One region of the Undibacterium sp. WLX3042 genome, then DNA from elsewhere that is predicted to be linked to it. Evidence: predicted binding sites of a transcription regulator. Region 1 holds the regulator's gene; each other region holds the start of a gene.
The links. Region 1 encodes sigma-54, which starts transcription at its own class of promoters, with help from an activator protein. Its sites were predicted from a motif close to TGGCANGNAANCTGCTTT; they were not measured.
Positions count from the first base shown of each region.

Region 2: urtA (urea ABC transporter substrate-binding protein) is a predicted target of sigma-54. The motif match lies at 2,161-2,178, and genes of this name have one in related genera.
Region 3: prpB (methylisocitrate lyase) is a predicted target of sigma-54. The motif match lies at 1,878-1,895, and genes of this name have one in related genera.
Region 4: ACPAOP_RS13960 (ammonium transporter) is a predicted target of sigma-54. The motif match lies at 2,586-2,603, and genes of this name have one in related genera.

Region 1 covers NZ_CP186698.1:318,479-323,156, reverse strand. Annotated here, with positions in the region: gene ACPAOP_RS01440 (enoyl-CoA hydratase/isomerase family protein) at 1-856, opposite strand, end outside; gene hpf (ribosome hibernation-promoting factor, HPF/YfiA family) at 1,008-1,352, opposite strand; gene ACPAOP_RS01430 (RNA polymerase factor sigma-54) at 1,462-2,943, opposite strand; gene lptB (LPS export ABC transporter ATP-binding protein) at 2,955-3,707, opposite strand; gene lptA (lipopolysaccharide transport periplasmic protein LptA) at 3,709-4,284, opposite strand; gene lptC (LPS export ABC transporter periplasmic protein LptC) at 4,326-4,678, opposite strand, start outside.
Region 2 covers NZ_CP186698.1:1,836,948-1,841,625, forward strand. Annotated here, with positions in the region: gene urtB (urea ABC transporter permease subunit UrtB) at 1-676, opposite strand, end outside; gene urtA (urea ABC transporter substrate-binding protein) at 855-2,108, opposite strand; gene ACPAOP_RS08345 (mannose-1-phosphate guanylyltransferase/mannose-6-phosphate isomerase) at 2,765-4,219, opposite strand; gene ACPAOP_RS08350 (isoprenyl transferase) at 4,292-4,678, opposite strand, start outside.
Region 3 covers NZ_CP186698.1:3,316,734-3,321,411, forward strand. Annotated here, with positions in the region: gene prpR (propionate catabolism operon regulatory protein PrpR) at 67-1,716, opposite strand; gene prpB (methylisocitrate lyase) at 1,936-2,826, shown strand; gene prpC (bifunctional 2-methylcitrate synthase/citrate synthase) at 2,977-4,125, shown strand; gene acnD (Fe/S-dependent 2-methylisocitrate dehydratase AcnD) at 4,259-4,678, shown strand, end outside.
Region 4 covers NZ_CP186698.1:3,083,083-3,087,760, forward strand. Annotated here, with positions in the region: gene rlmF (23S rRNA (adenine(1618)-N(6))-methyltransferase RlmF) at 1-376, shown strand, start outside; gene ACPAOP_RS13955 (nitronate monooxygenase) at 1,093-2,349, shown strand; gene ACPAOP_RS13960 (ammonium transporter) at 2,656-4,083, shown strand; gene ACPAOP_RS13965 (hypothetical protein) at 4,080-4,493, shown strand; gene ACPAOP_RS13970 (JmjC domain-containing protein) at 4,619-4,678, opposite strand, start outside.

The sequences.
Region 1 (4,678 bases):
GTTGTTCGAGCGTGACGCACATCAGTAAAGGCGAACGTTTCTCCATCGTGACCAGTGTTTGCTGAGCAAATGCATCGCTGTTGTTGCTTAATTTTTCTGCGATGGTCAGCACATTGTTGCCGCTGAAAAACTGATCGATCAAGGCGCGCTGGCTGGCAAGTTTACTGCTGGCCGGATCAGCCTGCGATGCAAATGGCGCAGCAAATTCACGTATCGCCAGGCGTATATCTGCCGCTTCGGTACGCTCCAGCATGGTCAGTAATGCTGGCAGTTCAGATGTTGGGATATAGACGTCAGCGAGGCCTGCATATAAGGCATCGGCAGCGGCAATGATGTCGCCAGTCAGACCGAGATAAGTACCGATTTCACCCGGTGTTCGCGACAGGAAATAACTACCGCCGACATCCGGAAATAAACCGATGTTCACTTCCGGCATCGCCATTTTGGTACGTTCGGTCACGATACGCAGACGGCAATTTTCACCTGCCTGCGCAATGCCCATACCGCCACCCATCACCACACCATTCATCAACGCGATGTAGGGCTTAGGGTAAAAATGTATCAAATGATTTAACGCATATTCTTCGGTAAAAAAATCTTCGAGCAGGGCGCTGTCACCAGTTGGCGTAGCGGTGCCGACGTCATAGAAAAAGCGGATGTCGCCACCGGCACAAAATGCTTTTTCACTGCTGCTGTGTATGAATACGGCACGGATAGTTGTATCGTCGCGCCACGCCAATAATGTGGCGGTGAGTGCGCGCACCATCTCCAGTGACAGAGAGTTCAATGCTTTCGGACGGTCGAGAGTGATGTAGCCGATCTGATTTTTAACGGAAGTGATTACGTATTCGCTCATGTAGATACCATTAACATAGTCGTGACAGGGCAATCATTTTATTCCTGTTTGCACTTCGTCAGTACGACAAAAATAACAAAAAACAGATAACAAAAAAGGACGCTGTTGGCGTCCTTGTTTTCGTGTTCCGTAAATAACGGGAGGCGGGCGATTATGCCGATGCCGGATCAGGGATATGTTTGATCGCATCGCGATCGTGACCCTGAACTTTATCTTTATGCTTGATCACCTGACGATCCAGTTTATCAATCAGTGTATCAATCGCAGCGTATAAATCATGCGCCAGACTTTCAACGTGAATATTTTTACCACTGATATGCAGGTCAATGTCGGCTTTATGTCGTTTCTCTTTTTCGCTCAGCTTGTCGACGGTCAGCGTGACGGTCAGATCAATGACCTGATCAAAGTGACGCCGGATACGTTCCAGCTTGGTATGTACATATTCACGAATGGCAGGAGTGACTTCAACGTGATGTCCACTGATGGTGAGATTCATACTGTGCTCCTTTAGTGATATTGCTTGCTAATAACAATAAGCTCATTTTGATTTTACGGCGTTGAGCTAAATCATATATAGCAATTCAAACCGTGATTACAAGGACTGCTTACAAAGATTTTCGCAAACTGACTGGCGGTATTTTCAGGGCTTCACGGTATTTGGCTACGGTCCGTCGGGCAATTACCATGCCCTGTTCACCCAGCATGTCTGCGATTTTGCTATCAGAGAGTGGGCTTTTCTGGTCTTCTGCTCCTATCAACTGCTTGATGAGTGCACGTATCGCGGTGGAAGAGGCTTCACCCCCTGTTTCCGTCGCAACATGGCTGCCGAAAAAATATTTCAACTCAAACATCCCATGCGGGGTCAGCATGTATTTCTGAGTCGTCACACGAGAAATAGTGCTCTCGTGCAGACCCAGTGTATCAGCTATTTCGCGCAAAACAAGAGGGCGCATCGCAACAGCACCATGCGCAAAAAAATTACGTTGTCTTTCAACTATCGCTTGTGACACCCGTAAGATTGTTTCGAAGCGCTGACGCATATTTTTGATCAGCCAGCGTGCTTCCTGTAACTGGGTTCCAAGTCCTGTTTCGCCGCGATTCTGCCGCATGATGTTGGCGTACATACTGCTCACGCGCAGTTTCGGCATCACATCCTGATTCAGTAACACTTGCCAGCCATTACCATTTTTTCTGACGATCACATCCGGTACTGCATAGTCTGAGCTGCTGGTGGCAAATGCGATACCTGGCCGTGGTTCGCATTGCCGTATGACTGCCTGCGCTTCGCGCAAATCTTCATCATCGCAGTCGAATATTTTTTTTAATTTTGTGAAGTCTCTTTGTGCAAACAAAGTCAGCTGTGTTTCCACCAGTGCCAGTGCAAGACGGCGGGTAACAAAAGGAATTTTCGGCATGCGCCTGATCTGTATCGCGAGACACTCTGATAAATTTCGCGCACCGACACCCGGCGGATCAAAACTCTGCAGCATCTTCAGCGCGAACGATAATTCCTCTTCGTCTATTAATAATTCGAGTGGCAGACCAGCGTGAATTTCTTCCAGACTTTCTGTCAGGTAGCCGTTATCATCGAGTGTGTCGATGATCAGTTCCAGCAATGCGCGGTCGCGTGCTTCCCTGAGCGTGAGGCGCATTTGTTCCAGCAGATAGTCACGCAGGCTGATGTGGGTAGATTCGAGCTGAGGCCTGCCTTCATCTTCATCGGCGTTAGCTGCACCGGAAGGCGCATCGTTAAAACTCCACTCTTCTTCGTTGGCACTGATGCTGTCGTTGACCGGCACATCAGCTTCGACAGCAGCATCTTGTGGCGCGGCGCTTTCAGAAGGCGTGATGCTTTCCATGCCTGCATCCGGCGTCGTACTTGTATTGTTGATGGCGCCATCCGCCAGCAGGCGGACCGCATTATCCATAGGGTCATCGACACGCTCCAGCATAGGATTTTCTATCAGCAGCGTTTCCAGTTCCTGATGCAGTTCCAGCGTTGACAGTTGCAACAGCCGTATCGATTGCTGCAGTTGAGGCGTCAGCGCAAGATGCTGAGAAGTACGTAGTTGCAGGCTTTGTTTCATAATGCGTCCCGTTACATCCGGAAATGTTCTCCCAGATAGACGCGTCGCACAGACTCATTCTGAATGATGTCGTCGGGTTTGCCGCTGGCTAATACCGAGCCTTGATTGATGATGTAGGCATGGTCACAGATACCCAGCGTTTCGCGGACATTATGATCGGTGATCAGCACACCGATACCGCGTTCTTTCAGGAAGCGGACGATGCGTTGAATCTCAATCACTGCAATCGGATCGACTCCGGCAAAAGGTTCATCGAGCAGAACAAAACGCGGGTTCGTCGCGAGTGCGCGCGCAATTTCGACACGACGTCGTTCACCGCCCGATAAAGCCAGCGCCTGACTGTCACGGATTTTTTCTATCTGCAGATCGGTCAGCAAGCTGTCCAGACGTTGCCGGATTTTTTTCTCGGATAAAAATTTTCCATCTTTGTCTTTTTGCAGTTCGAGTACAGCGCGGATATTTTCTTCGACCGTCAGTTTACGAAACACTGATGCTTCCTGAGGCAGATACGACAGACCGAGGACGGCACGCTGATGTATCGGTAAATCCGAAACATTCGTATCGTCGATATTGATTTCGCCGGCGTCGGAAGGTACCAGTCCGACGATCATATAAAAAGAGGTGGTTTTACCTGCGCCGTTTGGTCCCAGCAGCCCGACGACTTCGCCGCTTTTTACCAGCAGCGATACATCGCGCACAACTTGTCGTGCACCGTAGCGTTTTTGCAGACCTTTGACGGTCAGCGTGCTGTCTTTTGATCCCATCTTAATTTGCCTGTTTCTCAGTTCTTGGTTGTATCGTGGTTTTGATGCGACCGCCTCCTGACACTGCCTGACCTGAGCTGGAATTGACGCCGACAAAGACATCATTTTTACTATCGTAGGAAAGGAATTCTCCTTCTTGTTGCTGTGTGACTTTGTTTCCGTCGAGATAGCGTATTTGTGCCCTGGACAGGAATTTTACGAATTCTGTTTTTTCATCGTATTCCGCTTTTTCGGATTCGCCTTCCACCCAAAGATCTGGCCCGCCGTCGCGCTTCTGACGAAACGTGATTTTTGCGCCAGGTTTGGCGGTCAGTACAACATGCTGGAATTCATCGGCACTTTTTGTAACAACAGCTTTTTCTGCTCTGACTTTCAGTGTGCCGCGGACGACCACGACATCACCTGAAAACGTACTGACATTGGTCTTGCCATTATTTAAAAACTGGTCTGCTTCTATCGTCATTTCTTTGAGACTGTCTGCTTTTTCAGCGTGAACGCTGGATACGGACAGTAAAGCCATCAGGGCTAACATCCATGAGCTCAACGCAAGATGCACTGTTTTTTTTTCGGGGCGCATGTTTACTCTCTGTCTTGTCTGTGTTGTTGATGAATGTTTTTTCATTTATGTTTGAACAGGCGTGCATGCACTTTACTGAGCAGACGCAATTCCTGATTCGCATTGTTCGCGATCATACCGGTCGCATCGGTTTCGCCGTTATCCGTGATCAGTCTGATGCGTTGGTCCGTCCTGACGATGTCGGAGTCCGGCAGTAACTGCAGATATTCTGTTTCTACCCGCATAAAACTGGAGTTGATTCCTTGTGGCCTCTCTACTCTTACCTGATCATAAAGATGCACCACATCTTCGGTACGTTTTGGGGACAGCACCTCAGATTTCTGTTCCACAACCGCACGCGCTGCATTAATCGTGATCGGTGTGCGCTGCGTATCGAAGCTGCTGATGCGCGGCT
Region 2 (4,678 bases), 1.5 Mb from region 1:
GTAATGCCGGTCGCAGATTGGCATTCGCACTATTGACCAGCGTCTTCAGCGCCGCTTTGCGGATAGCCGGGTCTTCTGCGTGCAGATTGACGGTGGCAATCAGCATTTGCAGCAATGCGCCGATTTCAGGATCTTTTTCTTTGACATACGCCTTGTTCAGCAAAGGCAGTTGTTCCGGCGTCGCTTCTTTTTGCAACGCCTGCGCCGCCGCCAGACGAACGGCGCGCTCAGGCGCAAACAACTTCAGACCGGATAAGGCGCTATCAACTGCCGCCCGCAGCCGATTGTTAATCGCAATGACATCAGCACCATCGGGTAAGGCAAGCTTTTTGCCATCGGCCAGAGACATAAACTGTTCACCATCCGGCAGAAAAACCTGATCGTCTTTGAAATACAACTCTTCATTTTTCAGTGCGCTCAGCACTTTCGCGGCTTCATCATTCGCCAGCGCGGCTATCGTATTGACGGCAACGATACGCGCATCCGGATCTTCACCTGCCAGCGCCTTGAGCTGACTCGCTTCAATCGCCGCATGCGCTGTTGCCGGCAGCAATATCGATGTCGCGATGCTGAACAGGATGCCGCATAATCCGCCACGTAATCTGCTAAGCAATGTTCCACCTGATGTGGCGGACATCGTGACAAGCTGGCGTGCCAACATTTTCTGGAATGTCATAGTTCTGCAGACGTGTTCATTAATCGAATTTTCGTGCAAGCTGGTTGTGTACGAGAGCGGGAAAACACCACCACCGCAAACAGAAAGCTAGCCAGATTCCCCGCACGCGCAAGCAACGACCTGGTCAGTCGGGGAAACACCAGGAAGTGCTCGCGCAAGGAGGAAACTGTCGCACTAGTTACAGCTTTTGCTTACCTTCATTACCCGGAATATAAGGGCTCCAGGGTTGCGCGCGGATAGGCACTTTGGTTTTGTAGACGACGCTGAACTGGCCGTCTGCTTTAATCTCACCAATCATGACGGGTTTATGCAAATGGTGATTGGTCGCATCCATCGTCAGTTCAAAACCGGATGGAGCTTTGAAGGTCTGCCCGCCCATCGCTGCGATCACTTTATCGGTATCCGTGGATTTAGCTTTTTCCACTGCTTGCTTCCACATATAAATGCCGACGTAGGTTGCTTCCATAGGATCGTTCGTCACCACGGTGGCAGCATTCGGCAATTTTTTCGCAACGGCATATGCTTTCCATTTTTTGATGAATTCCGCATTCACCGGATTTTTGACCGACTGGAAGTAATTCCATGCCGCCAGATGACCGACCAGAGGTTTGGTATCAACACCGCGCAATTCTTCTTCACCGACCGAGAACGCCACGACAGGCACGTCGGTCGCTTTCAGACCGGCATTGCCGAGTTCTTTATAGAAAGGGACATTCGAGTCACCATTGATGGTCGAGATCACTGCCGTTTTTCCACCGGCGGAAAATTTCTTGATATTCGCCACGATGGTCTGGTAATCAGAATGACCAAACGGAGTGTAGACTTCATCGATGTCGCTATCTTTCACACCTTTGCTATGCAGGAAAGCGCGCAGGATTTTGTTGGTCGTGCGTGGATAGACATAATCCGTACCGAGCAGCACGAAACGTTTTGCCGCGCCGCCTTCTTTTGACATCAGATATTCTGTCGCCGGGATCGCTTGCTGATTCGGTGCAGCGCCAGTGTAAAACACGTTTTTCTCCAGCTCTTCACCTTCATATTGCACAGGGTAAAACAGCAGGCTGTTCAACTCTTTGAACACCGGCAGCACCGATTTACGTGATACCGATGTCCAGCAACCAAACACGACTGAGACTTTATCTTGCGACACTAACTGCCGTGCTTTCTCAGCAAACAAAGGCCAGTTAGATGCCGGATCAACGACAACCGCTTCCAGTTTTTTCCCCATCACGCCACCTTTGGCATTGATTTCATCAATCGTCATCAGCGCCACGTCTTTCAGCGATGTTTCAGAAATCGCCATCGTTCCTGAGAGGGAATGCAAAATGCCAACCTTAATCGTATCTGCTGCGAATGCCTGAGCCATCCAGCCCGATGTAGCGAGCGCCATTGCGCCTATTGCTGTTGCTTTCAAAACCGTACGACGTGTCATGATTTCTCCTGAGGTGGTGGGTAACAAAGAAACTGCAAGCTTCACCAGCCTATGAGCAGATAGCGTGCCACGTTTGCGAAAAGCGGCGGAAATACGCTTCGGCTATCCTGAAATAGGAAAAATCGGGGGAGTATGTGCGGAAAACAGCTTTATCTCCTTATAGATATTGGGCTTTTTTACATACCGGGGGGAGTATATTTTTCGCCTGCAGTGCCGTTTTTTCGTGCTGGCTAGGCCGGATGCGGATGTGGAGTGCACTAGTTGCGGATTATTTGCTTCGTTATGCCCGCTGACAGCGCAGCGTCGCTGTGCGTGATTCAAGACAGGGAGCAGCCGGAATCAGAAATGGGCAAAAGTGTCTGAATCTGAGCAGCAAGGCACTTTCTGTCTTTTTCGGTGCAGCCCTGCATTCGCATTGTGCGCAACGAATAAAAGCAGCACACAAAAAAATACGGAGACTGTCTGTTCAGTCTCCGTACCCTTGTTCCGGACGGTGGCCAACCCGCTATCTGCTGATCCGGCACACCTCGTTACCGTCATACATATCGGTTGCATGTACAGTAACTGAGATGAATCATACCAAAAAATTGTTTCATTGCCATGACATACATCAAAAAAAATGCGCTTGCCTACCGCCGCGCTGTTTTTTCAAGACATCAGCACTTTGACTTCGTGCGGCCATAGGTGTCTTCAAAACGGACAATATCATCCTCACCCAGATAACTGCCGGACTGTACTTCGATAATTTCCAGCGGTATCGCGCCCGGATTCGCCAGCCGGTGCACTTCGCCCAACGGAATGTAGGTTGATTGATTTTCCGTCAGCAGCATGACTTTATCGCCGCAAGTGACTTCGGCCGTTCCCCTGACCACGACCCAGTGTTCCGCGCGGTGATGATGCTTTTGCAGACTCAGGCTGGCACCGGGCTTGACCTGTATGCGTTTGACCTTGAAGCGTTCTTCTTCATCAATGCTGTCATACCAGCCCCAGGGACGATACACCTTGCGATGTAATGTATGTTCCTGCCGCCCCTGCTGCGTTAATTGCGCCACAATCGCCTTCACATCCTGACTCTGACGCCTATCAGCCACTAACACTGCGTCCGGCGTTTCGACGACAACCAGATGATCAATGCCAACGGTGCTGACCAGGCGGCTGGACGAATAAATCAGGCTATTGCTGGAATTGGTCTGTATCACATCGCCGTACGTCACATTGGCCTGCGCATCCTGCTTGCCGACCTGCCAGACGGCATCCCACGCGCCCAGATCGTTCCAGCCTGCGTCCAGCGGAATCATGCGTATGTCAAAAGCTGACCCCGGGCATTTTTCCATCACGGCGTAATCGATAGAGTCTGCCGGAATGTTGGCAAAAGCAGCAGTACCGGGACGGATGAATTGGGCGTCGCTGTTTTTTTCCGACCACGAGAGTCTGGCAGACTCCGCAATATCAGGCCGGAATTGCGCCAGTGCTTTCAACCAGGTGCTGGCTCTGAGCACAAACATGCCGCTGTTCCAGAGATATTCGCCACTGTCCAGATATTGCTGCGCCGTCGCTGCATCAGGCTTTTCAGCAAACTGCGCTACTGCAGATTCACCGAATGTTGCTGCCTGCCCGGTTCTGCGGATATAACCGTAGCCAGTTTCAGGGCGATCAGGCGTAATGCCTAAAATTATAATCGCGCCATCGCTGGCGGCTCGCACGCTACGCTGCAATGCGTTGGTGAACGCGGCGTCATCCTGTATGGTCTGATCTGCCGGTGTCACCACCAGCACCGGGTCTTCGCCGTTGGCCGTGGCTTCAAGCGCCGCCAGCGTCAACGCCGGTGCGGTATTTTTTCCGGCGGGTTCCAGTAACAGACTGGCCGCAACGGATTTCATTTCACGTAACTGGTCAAGCGCCAGAAAACGATGCTCTTCATTGGTCACGATCAGCGTAGGGCTGACCTGAATATCGGCATCGGCAATCGCATTCACGCGTTGCACCGCTTGCTGAAACAAGCTGGTGGTGCCGGATAACACCAGAAACTGTTTAGGAAAACCCGCGCGTGACAAGGGCCACAGGCGGGTGCCTGAGCCACCACATAAAATTACCGGAACAATTTTGGTCATGGATAATTCCCGCCTGCATTACTTCAATCATTAGCGCTTATTCGCGCTTCATCCTGGAATTCGCCTGCAGCTTTACTCGGCTGATTCCAGCAACTGTTCGCTGGTTCTGCCGAAACGGCGCTCGCGCTTCTGGAACGAAGCGATCGCTTCATCCAGCGATTTACCGTCGAAATCCGGCCAGTAGGTATCGGTAAAGAAAAATTCTGAATACGCCATTTGCCACAACAGGAAATTCGATATGCGTGCTTCGCCACCGGTGCGTATCAGCATGTCTGGCGGCGGCGCGTAGGCCATAGACAATTTTGACGACAGCATGTCTTCGGTAATGCTGTCCTGATCCAGCCCTTCACGAATTAATGCGTTACAGGCATTGACGATATCCCAGCGGCCACCGTAATTGGCGCAGATCGTCAGCGTCAGCCCGGTATTAGCCGCCGTTTTCTCTTCCGCGTTGTGGAT
Region 3 (4,678 bases), 820 kb from region 1:
GATTTGGGGACTCATTTTACCTTACGGCCTGATGATTTTCACCTTTGACTTTCAGCATGAATGATTTCACGCTTTACTCTGATTTTTTAATTTACGCCATAAGGTGGTTCTGCTGATACCTAAATACGCGGCGACAGCATCGCGCTGATGGCCGAACCGTTGCATGATTTCTTCCAGCGATTCGTCGCTGGCAACGGGAATATCTGGTAACTGGTTTTTCCCCGGGAGAACGATGCTCATTGTTTTAGCTGTTTCGTTCGTCGCGATTCCAGATGCTAGTTCCGGTAAAATTTTGCCGACAAACGCCGGACTCAGCGCCTGTAATGGTTCTGCAGCAAGGAACAGACCGAGCCGCTCCATCATGTTGCGCATCTCCCTGACATTACCTGGCCAGGGATAGGTTTCAAATAAACTGGTGCAACTGCTGATTTCTGCATGCAGATTCGGGTGGGGGCGGGCGCCCATCGCCGCCAGAGCATGTTTCAGGGACCATTCTGCCAGCGGCATAATGTCTGCTTGCCGTTCGCGCAGCGGTGGCAGTTGCAGGCGCAACACCGCAAGCCGGTAAAACAGATCTGAGCGGAATTTCCCTTCTCTGACTCTGGCTTCAAGATCGCAGTGGGTTGCGCTGATGATGCGTACATCGACCGCGACCGGACGCACCCCGCCGACCCTGACAATTTCGCGTTCTTCCAGAACGCGTAGCAGACGGGTTTGCAGGTTCAGCGGCATTTCGCCGATTTCATCCAGAAATAAGGTGCCGCGATTGGCGGCCTCAAATAAGCCTGCATGACCACCGCGCCGCGCGCCGGTGAATGCACCTTCGTCGTAACCGAATAATTCTGATTCCAGCAGCGATTCCGCAATCGCACCGCAATTGACGGCAACAAAAGGCTGCCTTGCGCGCGGGCTTTCGCTATGTATGGCTTGCGCAGCCAGCTCTTTACCGGTGCCGGTTTCGCCTTGCAGCAACACTGTGGCGGGAGAGCGCGCAAATAAGCTGATCGCGCGGCGGGTGCTTTCCATGACGGCCGACTCACCGCGCAGATCGCTTAAGCCGTGTTTGGTACGTAATGCGTCAGCGGCCGGATGATGCCTTCCCCGCTGTGACTCCAGTCGGGTCAGGCGGGCGATTTCAAGTGCGTCGTCAAAAGCCTGACGAATCGACGTGGCGGAGTACATAAAAATACCGGTCAGACCCGCTTCGACCGCCAGATCGGTAATCAGGCCGGCGCCGACGATTGCCTGTATGCCGCTGGCCTTGAGTTCGCTGATCTGCGCCCGCGCATCTTCTTCGGTCACATAAGTGCGCTGTTCTATCTTGAAGCCGAAGGTATTTTTGAAATCGACCAGTTCGGGCATGGTTTCCTGATAGGTAATCAGAGCGATTTCGCTCGATACCTTGCGCGCCCGTGCCAAAGCCTGCATCACGTCAAAACCGCTGGCCTTGGCGGTGACGACCGGAATTGGCAGGCGATTTTTCAGGTACGCGGCATTGGAGCCGGCGGCGACGACGGCATCGCAACGTTCGGTTTGCAGACGTTCGCGGATATGCTGTACCGCTTCCTCAAAACCCATATTCAGTGGAACGATATCGGCATTCGCGTCGTATTCCACCATGATGTCGCGGAACATGTCGAACAAGCGGGAAATCGACACTGTCCAGATAACGGGTTTGTCCTGCGTTTCACGCAGCGGTAATGGCGGTTGTTTCACATTTGTTTCAATTCTGAAAAACGTGTTTCATTTTTTGTTTAATGAAACATCATTATGAAACATCTTATCTGAAATACGCAATTGATTATTCTCAAATTGTGCTGCTTAAGTCCTTGATTTTTAACATTCCCAGTCTAAGCTGTTGCGATGCTGGTTCGCGCTGGCATGTTGATTGCAATAGACGCTCGCAACTTCATTAACCTGAAAGACATCAACGATATGAGCAACTACTCCGCAGGTGCCGCCTTCCGTAAGGCGATGCAAGAAGAATCCCCGTTACAAGTGGTTGGCGCGATCAACGCGAACCATGCTTTGCTGGCCAAACGCGCTGGTTTCAAGGCTATTTATCTGTCCGGTGGCGGTGTCGCTGCCGGTTCTCTCGGTTTGCCTGATCTGGGTATTTCCAATCTGGATGACGTGCTGACCGATGTGCGCCGTATTACTGATGTGTGTGATTTGCCTTTGCTGGTGGATGTGGATACCGGTTTCGGTTCATCTGCGTTCAACGTGGCACGCACAGTCAAATCGATGATCAAATTCGGCGCTGCGGCGATGCATATCGAAGATCAGGTCGGCGCCAAGCGTTGCGGCCATCGTCCGAACAAAGAAATCGTCACCAAGCAGGAAATGGTTGACCGCATCAAAGCCGCAGTCGATGCGCGTACTGATGAAAATTTCGTGATCATGGCGCGTACCGATGCGCTCGCCGTCGAAGGTCTGGAAGCCGCGATTGATCGCGCTCAGGCTTGCGTTGAAGCGGGTGCCGACATGATTTTCCCTGAAGCGATTACCGAACTGGCGATGTACAAACAATTCGCTAACGCGGTCAAAGTACCGATCCTGGCCAACATTACCGAGTTCGGTGCGACACCGTTGTACACCGTCGAAGAATTAGCCGCAGTCGATGTCGGTCTCGTGTTGTATCCATTGTCCGCATTCCGCGCAATGAACAAAGCGGCTGAGAATGTGTACACCGCGATTCGCCGCGACGGTTCGCAAAAGAACGTGGTCGATACCATGCAAACCCGGATGGAATTGTACGAGCGCATCAATTATCACGATTTCGAGCAAAAACTGGATGCCTTGTTTGCGCAGCAAAAGAACAAATAATTTCTTATTTTCTACCGGATTCCATTCATTTTAAAACCGTATAAAAACACATACTCCCCCTGTTTTTTTAAATAATCGCCTTATTCTCAGCAGATTCATTGGGCGCTAAAAAATACTGGGGGGAGTATCTAATTATCTCAGGAGAGCACCATGACCGAAGCAGTTCCTTTCAAACCAAAGAAATCCGTTGCCTTGTCTGGCGTAACTGCGGGTAATACCGCTTTGTGTACCGTGGGTAAAACCGGTAACGACCTGCATTACCGTGGTTACGATATTCTCGACGTGGCCGATGCCTGCGAGTTTGAAGAAATCGCCCATTTGCTGGTACATGGCAAGTTGCCGACCGTCGCCGAATTGCATGCCTACAAAGCAAAATTGAAAGCATTGCGCGGCTTGCCTGCGAATGTGAAAGCGGCGCTCGAATGGTTGCCAGCATCCTCGCATCCTATGGATGTGATGCGTACCGGTGTTTCCGCACTCGGTTGCGTTTTACCGGAAAAAGATGACCACAACACACCGGGCGCACGCGATATCGCTGATCGTCTGATGGCGTCGCTGGGTTCCATGCTGCTGTACTGGTACCACTACAGCCATAACGGTAAACGCATAGAAACTGAAACTGACGACGAATCGATCGGTGGCCATTTCCTGCATCTGCTGCATGGTCAGAAGCCAAGCAAGCTGTGGGAAAAAGCGATGCATACTTCACTGATTCTGTATGCAGAGCATGAATTCAATGCATCAACATTTACCGGTCGTGTCATCGCCGGTACCGGTTCCGATATGTATTCTGCGATTACCGGTGCGATCGGCGCACTGCGCGGTCCTAAACACGGCGGCGCGAATGAAGTCGCGTTTGAAATTCAGAAGCGTTACGACAATCCGGATGAGGCAGAAGCCGACATCAAAAAACGGGTTGAAAATAAAGAAGTCGTGATCGGTTTCGGTCACCCTGTCTATACGATCTCTGATCCACGCAACAAAGTGATCAAAGAAGTTGCGCGCAACCTGTCGAAAGATGCGGGCTCTATGAAGATGTACGACATCGCTGAACGTCTGGAAACAGTGATGTGGGACATCAAAAAAATGTTCCCGAATCTGGACTGGTTCTCTGCTGTGTCGTATCACATGATGGGTGTGCCAACAGCGATGTTCACACCATTGTTTGTGATCGCCCGCACATCCGGCTGGGCGGCACACATCATAGAACAGCGTATCGATAACAAGATCATTCGTCCTAGCGCAAATTATGTCGGTCCTGAGGACTTGAAATTTGTGCCGATCAAGAGCCGCAAATAATCTGTCATTTGTCTGAGTCGCTGACGCTGCTTACTCATGTGTAAGCAGCGTCAGCGCAGAAAAGAGGGCAAAGACGCAGCAAGAGATTGCCACGCGTCTCTCTCCCGGAACATCCATTATTCCTGAATAAGCCATGAACACTGCAAACCGCAAACCACTCCCCGGCACCCAACTGGATTTTTTCGACGCTCGTGCAGCGGTCGATGCAATTCAACCCGGCGCCTATGACAAGCTGCCATACACTTCACGCGTACTGGCTGAAAATCTGGTGCGTCGTTGCGACCCGGCGACGCTGACTGAATCGCTGAAGCAATTCATCGAACGCAAACGCGAACTCGATTTTCCATGGTTTCCGGCGCGTGTAGTCTGTCACGATATTCTGGGACAAACCGCGCTGGTCGATCTGGCCGGTTTGCGTGATGCGATTGCCGATCAGGGCGGTGATCCGGCGCAAGTCAATCCGGTCGTGCCGGTACAACTGATTGTCGATCACTCGCTGGCAGTGGAATGCGGTGGTTTTGATCCTGACGCGTTTGCTAAAAACCGCGCGATT
Region 4 (4,678 bases), 1.1 Mb from region 1:
CACATCCATGGCGGAAGCGCGGGCAGGCTCGCAGCGCAAATGGAATAATCTGGGAAAAGAAAAACTTGCGGATGCAACTGCAACGATACTGAATTTTGGGGGCCTCAACGCGGAACTTTGGTGTCCGGGCGGAGAAGCTGCTTTTATCGAGCGCATGATCAGCGAAAGTGCAAAAATACCGGGACAATGTTTCTGGTTCACGACACTGGTAGCAAAAGCAGAAAACTTACCTGTGCTGAAAGCTGCACTCAGACGCGTCAACGCATTGGAAGTCAGGGAAGTGCCCATGAGGCAAGGCAATAAACGAAGTCGCTTTCTGGCCTGGACTTTTCTGACACCGTCACAACAAGCCGCCTGGAAAAAAATGCGCTGGTAATGAACTGGCAAATTTCCGTGTCGTGTATCACGATGTCAATCGCATCTGAAATAAAGCTCAGGCCGATATTGTTTTTTACCGGAAATACCTCACGTATACCGAACAGCAGGATGGGTGGTACTGCTCAGGGTCAGTCTTAGGTAACGCCAGCGCGCATCTGCGCTGATACTATCGTGCCGCATTAGCCGCCGCCTGCAAGAAGTGCCAGCTAATGCGACAATAACGGGAGTAAGCAGTGATTGTCATGTGCCTGAAACAGTCATCAGGCACATTGAGACGTCAATAACGCCACGTCACGCAAAAACAAATTTGAGGGATATCAACTGGCAGTAAAAAAAATACTGCTGACTGTAATTATTTTCCGGGAGCATAAAACAGGAAAAATAATATTTTGACCAAAGTCCGCATCAGAGAAAATTGCTTAACTAGGATTATTTCCCTCCCTTTGTCGTCTAGCTGTATGCAAAATTATAAAAATGATGCGAATAGCAATTTTTTCCGATTGAAAATTGCCGCTTTTTTAGGCAAAAATTCGGATAATGACAAGGCGAAATTATTCACAGCGCATAGCTAGCCTGGCTTACAATCTGGGGCGCTGTTATTTTTGAAATAGCTTTGTGAACATATTTGACAAACTTATGTTGAATAACGGCCTCACTCAGTAACGAGATTTCGCCATCGGGTGCGACTTACAGCTCAATGTGTCAAGGATTGCAATGAAACGAGTAGATGATTTCCGCCTGAAGTTAGGCAAAGATGAACTGGTTCCTATCGTGATAGGTGGGATGGGTGTCGATATTTCCACTGCTGAACTGGCATTGGTCGCGGCACGCCTCGGTGGTATCGGACATATTTCTGACGCCTTGGTGCATGATGTGTCGGATCGCCGCTTCGGAACCAGCTACATCAAGGAAAAAACCAAATTCTACAAATACAACATCAACAATTCCGATAAGACAAACATCAAATTCAATCTTGAGGATCTGGCAGCGGCGACACGTCTGCACATTGGCCGTACCATGGAGGCCAAACAAGGCCCGGGTATGATCTTTGTGAACTGCATGGAAAAACTGACCATGAACGGTCCGCGCGAAACCCTGAAAGTGCGTCTGGAAGCCGCTCTGGATGCGGGTATTGACGGTATTACGCTGAGCGCTGGTCTGCATCTGAGTTCCTTTGGTCTGATAGCAGATCACCCACGTTTCCGCGATGCCAAGCTGGGCATCATTGTGTCATCGGTACGCGCCTTACAGTTATTCCTGCGTAAAAATGCAAAATTGGACCGTCTGCCGGATTATGTGATCGTTGAAGGTCCGCTGGCTGGTGGTCATCTCGGTTTCGGCGATGACTGGGCCACATTCGATTTACAGACGATCGTGACCGAGGTGTCTGAATATCTGAAAGCAGAACAACTGGATATTCCTATCATTGCGGCAGGTGGTATTTTCACAGGCAGCGATGCAGTATCTTTTCTCGAAAACGGCGCCTCCGCAGTACAGGTTGCAACCCGTTTCACGGTAACCAAAGAATGTGGTCTGCCGGATAATGTGAAGCAGGAATATTTCAAAGCCGACGAAGACGATATCGAAGTCAATCATATTTCTCCGACCGGCTACCCCATGCGTATGCTGAAAAATACGCCAGCCATCGGTGATGGTATCCGCCCGGGCTGCGAATCGTATGGTTACCTGCTGGATGCGAATGGAAATTGTGCGTACATCACTTCATACAACCGCGAAGTTGCCCTGCACCCGGATGCAAAAAAAATCTCGGTCATGGACAAGACCTGTCTGTGCACCCATATGCGTAACTTCAATTGCTGGACTTGCGGTCAGACCACATACCGCCTGAAAGATACCACTCGCAAACTGCCGGATGGTACTTATCAGATCCTGAGTGCGGAACATGTATTCCGGGATTACCAGTTCAGTACCGATAATCAGATCGCCTTGCCTGACCCAGTGACTGAATAAATATCCCCGGTATAACGCCGGACATAACACCAGACGCCAGTGCTCTCCTGACACCACAGTCAGAAGACACTGGCGTTTTTTATCGAGTTTGCCTCGCTGGCGCTCAATGCTCCGTTTTCTTACAGACGGGTCTTGATTTGGTGCAAAAACAGCGCTGCCAGGCTCAGCAAGCCGGCGCAGTCAATCTCTTCTCCAGAGCGCTCCCGCCCTCAGTCTCCGTCTTAACGTTAAAGATGTGGCATGAATTATGCTGCGCTGCACACAGGGTAGTGGCAATTCATGATGCGTTTAGACTAAGGATCTCTGATGAAAATACATTCTCTGTCAACACCTTTCATCCTGTTCAGCTTACTGTTTTGTCTGGGCTCAGGGCCAGCTTTCGGACAAAACAGCAATCCGGCTCCGGTATCCGGTACTGCCGATATCAGCACCCCGGCAGTACCGCTGGCACAAGCGGGGCCAGCAGTAACAACCTCCTTGCCACCGGCACCGATGACAACGCCGACGCTCGTCAATGCAGCCACCATCAGTGCAGGTGATACCGCGTGGATGCTGACATCAACAGCGCTGGTGCTGCTGATGACCATTCCAGGTCTGGCTTTGTTTTATGCCGGCATGGTCCGCAAAAAAAATGCGCTGGCAACCGTCGCGCATAGTGTCGCCACCACCTGTATCGTCACGATTATCTGGGTCGTTCTGGGTTACAGCCTGGTATTCACGCCAGCCACACCGTATCTGGGTAGCCTTGACCGGCTACTGTTGCACGGTATGGTATTTCTGAAAGATGCAGGCCAGCTGACAGTGCATCATGTTGCACCGACAATACCGGAAAGTGTGTTCATGATGTTTCAGATGACATTTGCAATCATCACGCCCGCCCTGATTACCGGTGCATTTGCAGAAAGGATGAAGTTCTCCGCATTTCTGCTCTTCATCACGCTCTGGTCACTGATCGTCTATGTTCCTGTTGCGCACTGGGTATGGGAGCCGACCGGCTGGCTGGCTGCGCGCGGCGTCCTCGATTTTGCGGGCGGTACGGTGGTCCACATCAATGCGGGAGTGTCAGGTCTGGTTGCTGCCATGATCATCGGCAGACGCAGCGGTTTCGGCAAGGAGCCGATGCCACCACATAATCTGATTCTGACCGTCATCGGCGCAGCACTATTATGGGTAGGCTGGTTTGGCTTTAATGCCGGATCTGCCGGCGCAGCAGATGGTCGTGCGGGCTATGCGATGCTGGTGACACAACTCGCTGCCGCCGTATCTGCTTTGGCCTGGATGTGCGTTGAGTGGCTGCGCCGTGGTAAGCCATCTGTGCTCGGTATTGTTTCCGGCGCTGTTGCAGGTCTGGTTGCAATCACCCCTGCCTCGGGTTTTGTCGATGTGACCGGAGCATTCGTGATCGGTGCGGTGGCTGGTGTCGCCTGCTATTGGGGGGCAACCTCTCTCAAAGCAATGGGGGGGTACGATGACTCTCTGGATGTGTTCGGTGTACACGCGATAGGCGGTATCGTTGGCGCCTTACTCACAGGTGTATTTGCCCTCAAAAGTATAGGCGGTGTTGAAAGCAGCCTCAGCAATCAGGCATTCGGGGTCGCGGTGACGGTCGTCTATTCTGGTGTCATGACGGCAGTCATTCTCTTTATCGTGCGTCTGCTCACGGGTTTGCGTGTGAAACCGGAACAGGAAAGAGAGGGGCTGGATCTGGAACTGCATGGGGAGCATGTATTATGACTGCGGCCCTTTCCGACAATCTGGCATTTTCTCTGATGGCGCGGATGCACGTTATTTTGCGGCGTCAGAATGAACGGGTGATCGACATTGAATACATGCGTATTGATCCGGTTTATTGCCGTTATATTCTCGATCTGGCTTTGCAATCGCCCAATACTGATCTGCACGACATCGCCGTCAAACTGAACGACATCTATTTTGGCGAACAGGGTCTGTTTGTCGTGACCGAACCGGTGCCACTGATAGGGAAACTTGAAGGCTTAAAAATACGTCCCAAAACGCCAGCGATAACAACACCCGGCGTCCCGGTTAATCTGGTCGCTGCAGCACCATCCGTGGGTGCGACAGAGTTGCCGCCACTTGATCAGAACTCCGTCGTCGATCAGACCTACATCGGCCGGTTGCGCTGATTGCTCACTCATCAGTCTCAGTATTGATGTGGCTTACAGACCAGAATACGGCTGTTATCCGCATCAATACTGAGATTCTTTTTTAGAAACAACACTCATTTCCTGTGTTGCTCTGCATGCACAGCTCAGAAATACCAATAGCCGTCGTTCACCCATTGCAGCAGCGCTTTAACGAAAACGGCATG